3 regions of the Brucella sp. NBRC 12950 genome follow, and region 2 is predicted to be linked to each of the others. Evidence: riboswitches for the same ligand, from Rfam matches in the RefSeq annotation. Region 2 holds a riboswitch; each other region holds the start of a gene.

Region 1 (2,202 bases), on a different contig from region 2:
TGCGAAGCGTGCCAGCCTTGATCTGTGGGTCAAATTCGCCGTAGCCGGAAATGCCGACTGTTACCTGATTGCCAAGAATTGCAGCGAGCGCTTCGCCACCACCGGAAAAGGCAATGTAGTTGACTTTGGTTGGGTCAACGCCTGCGGCCTTGGCAAAAAGACCAGCTGTGATGTGGTCCGTACCACCTGCCGAGCCGCCGCCCCAGGAAACGGAGCCCGGATCAGCCTTGAGCTTGGCAACAAGATCGCCGAGGTTCTGAATGTCGGACGATGCCGGAACGACAATGGCTTCATATTCGCCGGTGAGGCGGGCAATTGGTGTAATCGCGTCGAGATTGACGGGCGAATTGTTGGTCAGGATCGCACCGACCATGACATAGCCGCCAACGATGAGCTGGCTCGGGTCGCCCTTATTCTGGTTGACGAACTGCGCCAGGCCAATAGTGCCACCTGCACCCGGAACATTAATGACCTGAACGCTGCCGGAAATCTTTTCATCCTGAAGCACGTTCTGCATGGTGCGTGCTGTCTGGTCCCAGCCACCGCCTGGTGCTGCTGGCGCCAATACCTTGTAATCTTCAGCCGAAGCTGCACCCGCCATTGCAAGCGCTGCCACCGACGAAATGGCCAGAATCCATTTACGCATAAATCCTCCCTGAATGCACTTGCGTGCATTTTGCTGCTGCCTTTGCGACAGCCCTCCTCAAAAACCCCTGCTTCCCAAGCAGAGACTACTGATCTGGAGACTACAGGAGAGAATTACAATATACCAGCAAGCAGCATCACTTGTTTTTACTTACAGTATCGTATTAGCAAAAAGTCTTATGTGGCGAGTTTATAGGGCTGAATAAGCGAGCCAGCTCGCTTGACGCTTATATCAGCGCGATGTAATACAATTACGACGGTTCCCCGACCGAGAGTGAAGGGGATTAATAGGGAACACGGTGAGGACGACCCAAAAGGGACCGAGACCGTGGCTGCCCCCGCAACTGTAAGCGGATTGCCGTTCATCCTTGTGATGCCTCAAAGCGTCATGTCACTGAGACTGTTCCAAACAGCTCGGGAAGGCAGATGAACAGTGAGTATCTGTGAGCCAGGAGACCTGCCGTCTAACGTAGTCCATTGTCACGGGCGGGGATGCCCGGTGCAGGAGAGTTGGTTATGACAGCATTAAGCGTCGCAGGACGTTGCCTCCCATCGTCATTCATGTCCCCGGATATGTCCGTCTTCTTTACGCGCCGGATCGCTTCCGCCGTTTGATACGGCTTTCTCTCTTATCATTTCGGGGTTTTAAATGAACTTTATCGGCAAGACGTCGTTTCGCGTTGCCTTCTCAGCAGTTGCTATTCTTGCGAGTAGCTTTGCTGCACAAGCTGCTGAAACTCAGTATCCGCTGACGCTGAAAAATTGCGGTCGCGATGTTACGTTCAAACAGGCACCAACGCGCGCTGTGGCCGTTGGTCAGAGCAGTGCAGAAATTCTTTACAGCCTCGGTCTTGGCGATAAAGTTGTCGGTACTGCGGTCTGGTTTGGCCCTGTTCTGAAGGGTTTCGAAGAAGTTAATGCAAAGGTCAAGCGCCTTGCGGACAACGACCCAAGCTTTGAAAGTGTGTTGGCGGAAAAGCCTGAAATCGTCACGGCTGATTTTCAGTGGCACGTTGGCCCGATGGGCATTGTCGGTAAGCCTGAGCAATTTGAAGAACTGGGTATTCCAACCTACACCTCACCGTCCGATTGTGTAGGCAAGGATAATTCCGGCGGCGGCGATGGCGTCCGCACGGCACCTTTCAAGATGGAAATTGTCTATCAGGAAATCACTGAACTTGCCGAGATCTTCAACGTGCAGGATCGCGGTGAAAAGCTCGTTGCGGACTTAAAGGCTCGTGAAGCTGCTGCGCGTGAGAAAATTGGTTCCACCAATGGTACGCTTTCCGCGATGGTCTGGTTCTCCAGTACGCAGATCGATGCCGATCCGTATGCGGCCGGGAAATTTGGTGCTCCCGCCTATATCCTTTCCGCGCTTGGCATCAAGAATGTGATCGAGAGTGAAGAAGAGTGGCCAACTGTCGGTTGGGAAACAATTGCGAAATCCAACCCATCGATGATCGTGGCAGCGAAGCTTGATCGCCGTCGTTATCCTGCCGACGACATTGCTGTGAAGCACCAGTTCCTTGAAAGTGATGCTGTTACCAAGCTGATGCC
Region 2 (2,202 bases):
TCTTTCGATGTGTCCTCAACCAGTTTCTCCGCAAACGACGACTTACCAGAACGGGCTCCGCCAAGAACGAATGTAATTTTTGCATTTTCATTTCTGGGCGGAGCCATAGGTATCAGCCTTCAATATCCGACTTCGCATAAGCCTGAATGAACCAGCCCAGTGCAAGACCAATGACCGCCCACATGAACAGGTTTGTCGCAAGCGATGCGACAGCATATTGCGAAGCAAGCAGCGATGGGATTGGCGATGCAATATCTTCCGGATGCGGTGCACCATAAAGATGTGGAGCGATAATCAGCACAAGCCCGAGGATTTTGGAGATGATCTCATTACGCAAAACCAGCAGATAAATGCCGACACCGCTTAACACCACGGTCAAAACCCACCAGAGCTGGCGCTGCGCCAAATCAGCGGCGGGCATCGCAGGCAGTTCCGGCGAAAGCCCCAAAGCTGGCAGGAAAGCGACCGCAAAGAAACCGGCCACACCCCAGAAAATACCGTTCTGCGGCGTAATACGGCGACCAAGCAACAAAGCGACACCGCCCAGCAGCAATGCAAAACCTGCGCCCGCAACGAGATTGGCGAGAATAGTATTGCCTAAACGGCCAAACGGTAGCTCGGCCCCCGCCTCTTCGCCTTCGCTCGCAACAGATGCGGCTTGATCATGTGGCTGTGCCTCTGCGCTACCATGATCATGTGGTGCAGCGGCTTCTGCTCCATGACTATGACCGCCATTGGCCTGTTCATAGGTTTCAGCCTGCAGAATAAGCGGCACGGTTTTCAAATACATGGCAGGCGTTACAAGAAGCCCCGCCAGAAGGCCCGCAGCAAGCGTGGCCAAAAGATAACGAATTAACATATTGCGTCCCTCAACAACAATCCACGCCGATGGCCGTCCACCACCGGTCGCTACAAAGCATCAAATCGTGCGAAAATGACTTAAGTGCTCAGTGACAGGGGAACCCATATGAATGACGCGTATCATGCGCAGAATCGTGCAGCGCATCGGAATGAGCAAGACCGACCCCATAGATCAGAAATGCACCGAGAAGGAGCGAGACGACAGCCGTACCAAGACGCGTTGCGAGTGGCATAGCTAAAGTGTTGGGAACAGAATTTTGTGTACGTGCAGCCATGACAACCTCCGTGCAGGCAGCCGGGAAAGACCTCCCATGGGGTGCGGACAAAATGTCCTTCACGCAACAGGCAGGTCTCCTGGCTCACGGGTCGTAGGGTTTGAAGCTGCCTTCCCAGAAACGCTGATGTTTCCAGTGGCCGCCGGTTAACCGGCTTGCCTCATCCCTCTCCGCTCTACAGTCGCGGGGTCGGCTGCGATAAAGACGCCCGGATTGGGTCCGTCCGTCGCATTCCCTTTTGGTATCGCCGGGATTCGTCCCGGCAAAACCTGTTGTGTAAATCGACACTAGGCTTTCGCCAATGCGGCGTCAATCGAGTGCAAACAACGCATCAATATCAAGACAGTTTTCAAGGCCGTCGGCCAGCTCATCAAGTGCCTCTTCAATGCCAGCACGATAATTCTCGCCTGAACTGCTCACGCCGAGCGTTGCAAGAAATTGCCGACGGAACTCATCCGCACCAAAAACACCATGCAGGTAGGTGCCCATCACCCGACCGTTCGCCGAGACTGCACCGTCATCGTGATCGCCGATCCGCGCGAATGGGCGGATAGCATCGGGACCATTTGTACGCCCTATATGAATCTCGTATCCATCAAGTGCTGCATCATAAAGTTGCGAGTGAGCCGCAACATTGCGCACGACTTTTTCCAGTTCCATCACAGTGTTGACGTCCAGCAGCCCCAACCCGTCAATGTCGCGCACCTGACCCTCGATACCGCCCGGATCGCTTATCCGGTTGCCAAGCATCTGGAACCCACCACAAATACCAAGCACATGCCCGCCACGCCGCACATGGAGCTGCAAATCACGCTCCCATCCGTTTTCGCGAAATGCAATCAGATCGGCAATCGTCGATTTTGTTCCCGGTAAAACCACAAGCCCTACATCATGCGGCAAAGGCTGTCCCGGCGGAACCATGACAACCTCAACCTGGTTTTCTGCTTTCAGCGGATCAAAATCGTCGAAATTCGCAATACGCGGCAACATGGGGACTGCTACTTTCAACGCCTTGGCATCGCCGCGCGTTGCTCGTTCCAGAACGACCGAATCTTCAGCAGGCAGT
Region 3 (2,202 bases), on a different contig from region 2:
AGCTAGGAAACCGCAAAGTCCTTTGCGCGCCACCGACGTGCTCATCGTCTGCCCCACTTTGAGTGTGAAGATAGCGTCAACGCGTATGCCCTTGCCCTGCTTACGAGCGGTCACGCGCAAGGTCTGCATGCGACCCGATCCAGATCCATCTTGAAAGGCGTCAATGGACGAGAGCTGCTTGTTGATCGTGATGCCAGAAAAGCCGTCGGCTGCGATGGCTTGTGCCATACGCTGCAAGGCATCCGACGATTTGATACCAGTAAAGCTTTGTGTCGCGCGATAGACAGTCGGAGTTAAGAGCGGAACTCCCTCTGACTTAAAGCTTTGCTCACACGTAGCAGCAAAGCCCCCACCGGTTGCCATAAGGGTCAACAGACCCGTAATCAGAAACATTCGCATTCAAACTTCCTCCAAATAGACCGAAACCCCACCGTTGGTGACGATCACAACAGCATGCAGATCAAAAATACAATAAGCGCGTCGTCAAAATAGCGTTGATAATCTTCGCTTATACGATCGCGATTTGGGCGTACGGAGAAGACAGCGGTGGATGTTTCCAATTTTTCGCGGAATCGGCCTGAGATTAGCGACGAATGTTAGAATCGAGAGGCCGGATCTCCACACGGCAATGCTGGTAATCGATCCTTCCAGGAGCAATGAAAGGAACTAGCGGTCAAGCAGATGAGCATTCTGCCAGGAACAGCTTGGCCCTGCAGTTTGCGACTTAAAGATATAAACATTTCTTTATGTGCTATTGACATTTTGCGTCCGATACAGGAAAGTTACTTGGCCTAGGTTCTCCGGTCGTCTCTTAGATGTGCCGGGGCTAAGAGGGAAGTTGGTGCCCCAGACTATTGGGAAAGCCGACGCTGCCCCCGCAACTGTAAGCGGCAAGCTGATGTCCAGAATGTCACTGGGGTTCTCCCTGGGAAGACGGAGAGAAGCAATGACCCGCGAGCCAGGAGACCTGCCTTCGCAAAGTAACGTCCACGGGCGGGGTGTCCCGGTGTGCCGTAGCGAAGGCCGCGTAGCGGTCCCTATTGCTATGAGTTCGCTGACCCATGCCCCCAACTTTTTGGGGTGAGTCATGTCTCAAACCGCAATTCCGGTCGCCGCGAGCGGCGAGCCATATGTTAATCGTCAACCGATCACGAGGCGTGACGATTTCACGTTTCATCTAAATTTCCATCGTTTTGATGAGAACTATCTGCCCTCAACCAACACGCGTGTAACGACCAACTTTGCAAATTTAGCCAGGGGGAGGAACCGCCAGGAGAACCTTCGTAACGCGCTGAGAATGATTGATAATCGGTTCAACGCTCTGGCGCATTGGGATAATACCGATGGCAATCGCTATAGGGTTGAACTCGAAATCATCTCGGTCGAGATGAATATTGATGCGGAAGGCAACTCGGATGCTTTCCCCCTGATAGAGATATTGAAAGCCAATATCGTTGATCAAAAGACTGGCGAACGGATCGAAGGCATTGTTGGAAACAACTTCTCTTCTTATGTTCGAGATTACGACTTTAGCGTCGTTCTGCCCGAATATAACAAGGGGCGCTCCACGTTCAGCATTCCAGATGACTTCGGCGACCTGCATGGAAAGCTATTCAAATGTTTCCTCAAGTCGAATGCTTACGAAGAACATTTTCGAAAGCCACCCGTGATCTGCTTAAGTGCATCCAGCAGTAAAACATATCACCGGACTGGTAATTACCATCCGGTGCTGGGTGTAGAGTATCGTCAAAGTGAATTATCTTTGACTGATCAATATTTTCAAAAAATGGGGTTGCGGGTCCGCTTCTTCATGCCGCCCAACAGTGTTGCGCCATTCGCCTTCTATTTTGTTGGCGACCTCCTTGATGACTATACCAATCTTGAGCTTATCGGCACAATCAGTACGATGGAGACTTTTCAGAAGATCTATCGGCCCGAGATTTACAATGCCAATTCGGTAGCTGGGGCTTGCTTTCGGCCAAGCCTTGAACATGAGGACTACTCACTGACACGTGTTGTCTATGATCGCGAAGAGCGAAGCCGATTGGCTGTTGAGCAGGGCATATTCGCTCAGGAACAATTCATGACGCCCTATAAGACCGTCCTTGAGCAATGGTCTGCCAATTACACGCTTTGATGAGCCAAAAGATAAGGTTACCTATCATGAAAAGACTATTGCCCACGTCGACCGCCGGCAGTTTA

What was found. Region 2 has a riboswitch for cobalamin ahead of QSJ70_RS01730 (CbtB domain-containing protein). Riboswitches for the same ligand answer to the same signal wherever they lie in the genome.
Region 1: linked by a shared signal. The riboswitch ahead of QSJ70_RS04310 (ABC transporter substrate-binding protein) and the one ahead of QSJ70_RS01730 (CbtB domain-containing protein) in region 2 are both predicted to bind cobalamin.
Region 3: linked by a shared signal. The riboswitch ahead of QSJ70_RS22270 (DUF1852 domain-containing protein) and the one ahead of QSJ70_RS01730 (CbtB domain-containing protein) in region 2 are both predicted to bind cobalamin.

What each region holds. Positions count from the first base shown of each region.
Region 1 is NZ_BSQC01000002.1:283,331-285,532, forward strand. It holds gene QSJ70_RS04305 (Bug family tripartite tricarboxylate transporter substrate binding protein) at 1-646, opposite strand, end outside; cobalamin riboswitch at 886-1,124, shown strand; gene QSJ70_RS04310 (ABC transporter substrate-binding protein) at 1,295-2,202, shown strand, end outside.
Region 2 is NZ_BSQC01000001.1:371,987-374,188, reverse strand. It holds gene cobU (bifunctional adenosylcobinamide kinase/adenosylcobinamide-phosphate guanylyltransferase) at 1-107, opposite strand, end outside; gene QSJ70_RS01735 (CbtA family protein) at 113-859, opposite strand; gene QSJ70_RS01730 (CbtB domain-containing protein) at 948-1,136, opposite strand; cobalamin riboswitch at 1,189-1,424, opposite strand; gene QSJ70_RS01725 (cobyric acid synthase) at 1,446-2,202, opposite strand, start outside.
Region 3 is NZ_BSQC01000015.1:89,205-91,406, forward strand. It holds gene QSJ70_RS22265 (hypothetical protein) at 1-399, opposite strand, end outside; cobalamin riboswitch at 777-989, shown strand; gene QSJ70_RS22270 (DUF1852 domain-containing protein) at 1,088-2,137, shown strand; gene QSJ70_RS22275 (methionine synthase) at 2,164-2,202, shown strand, end outside.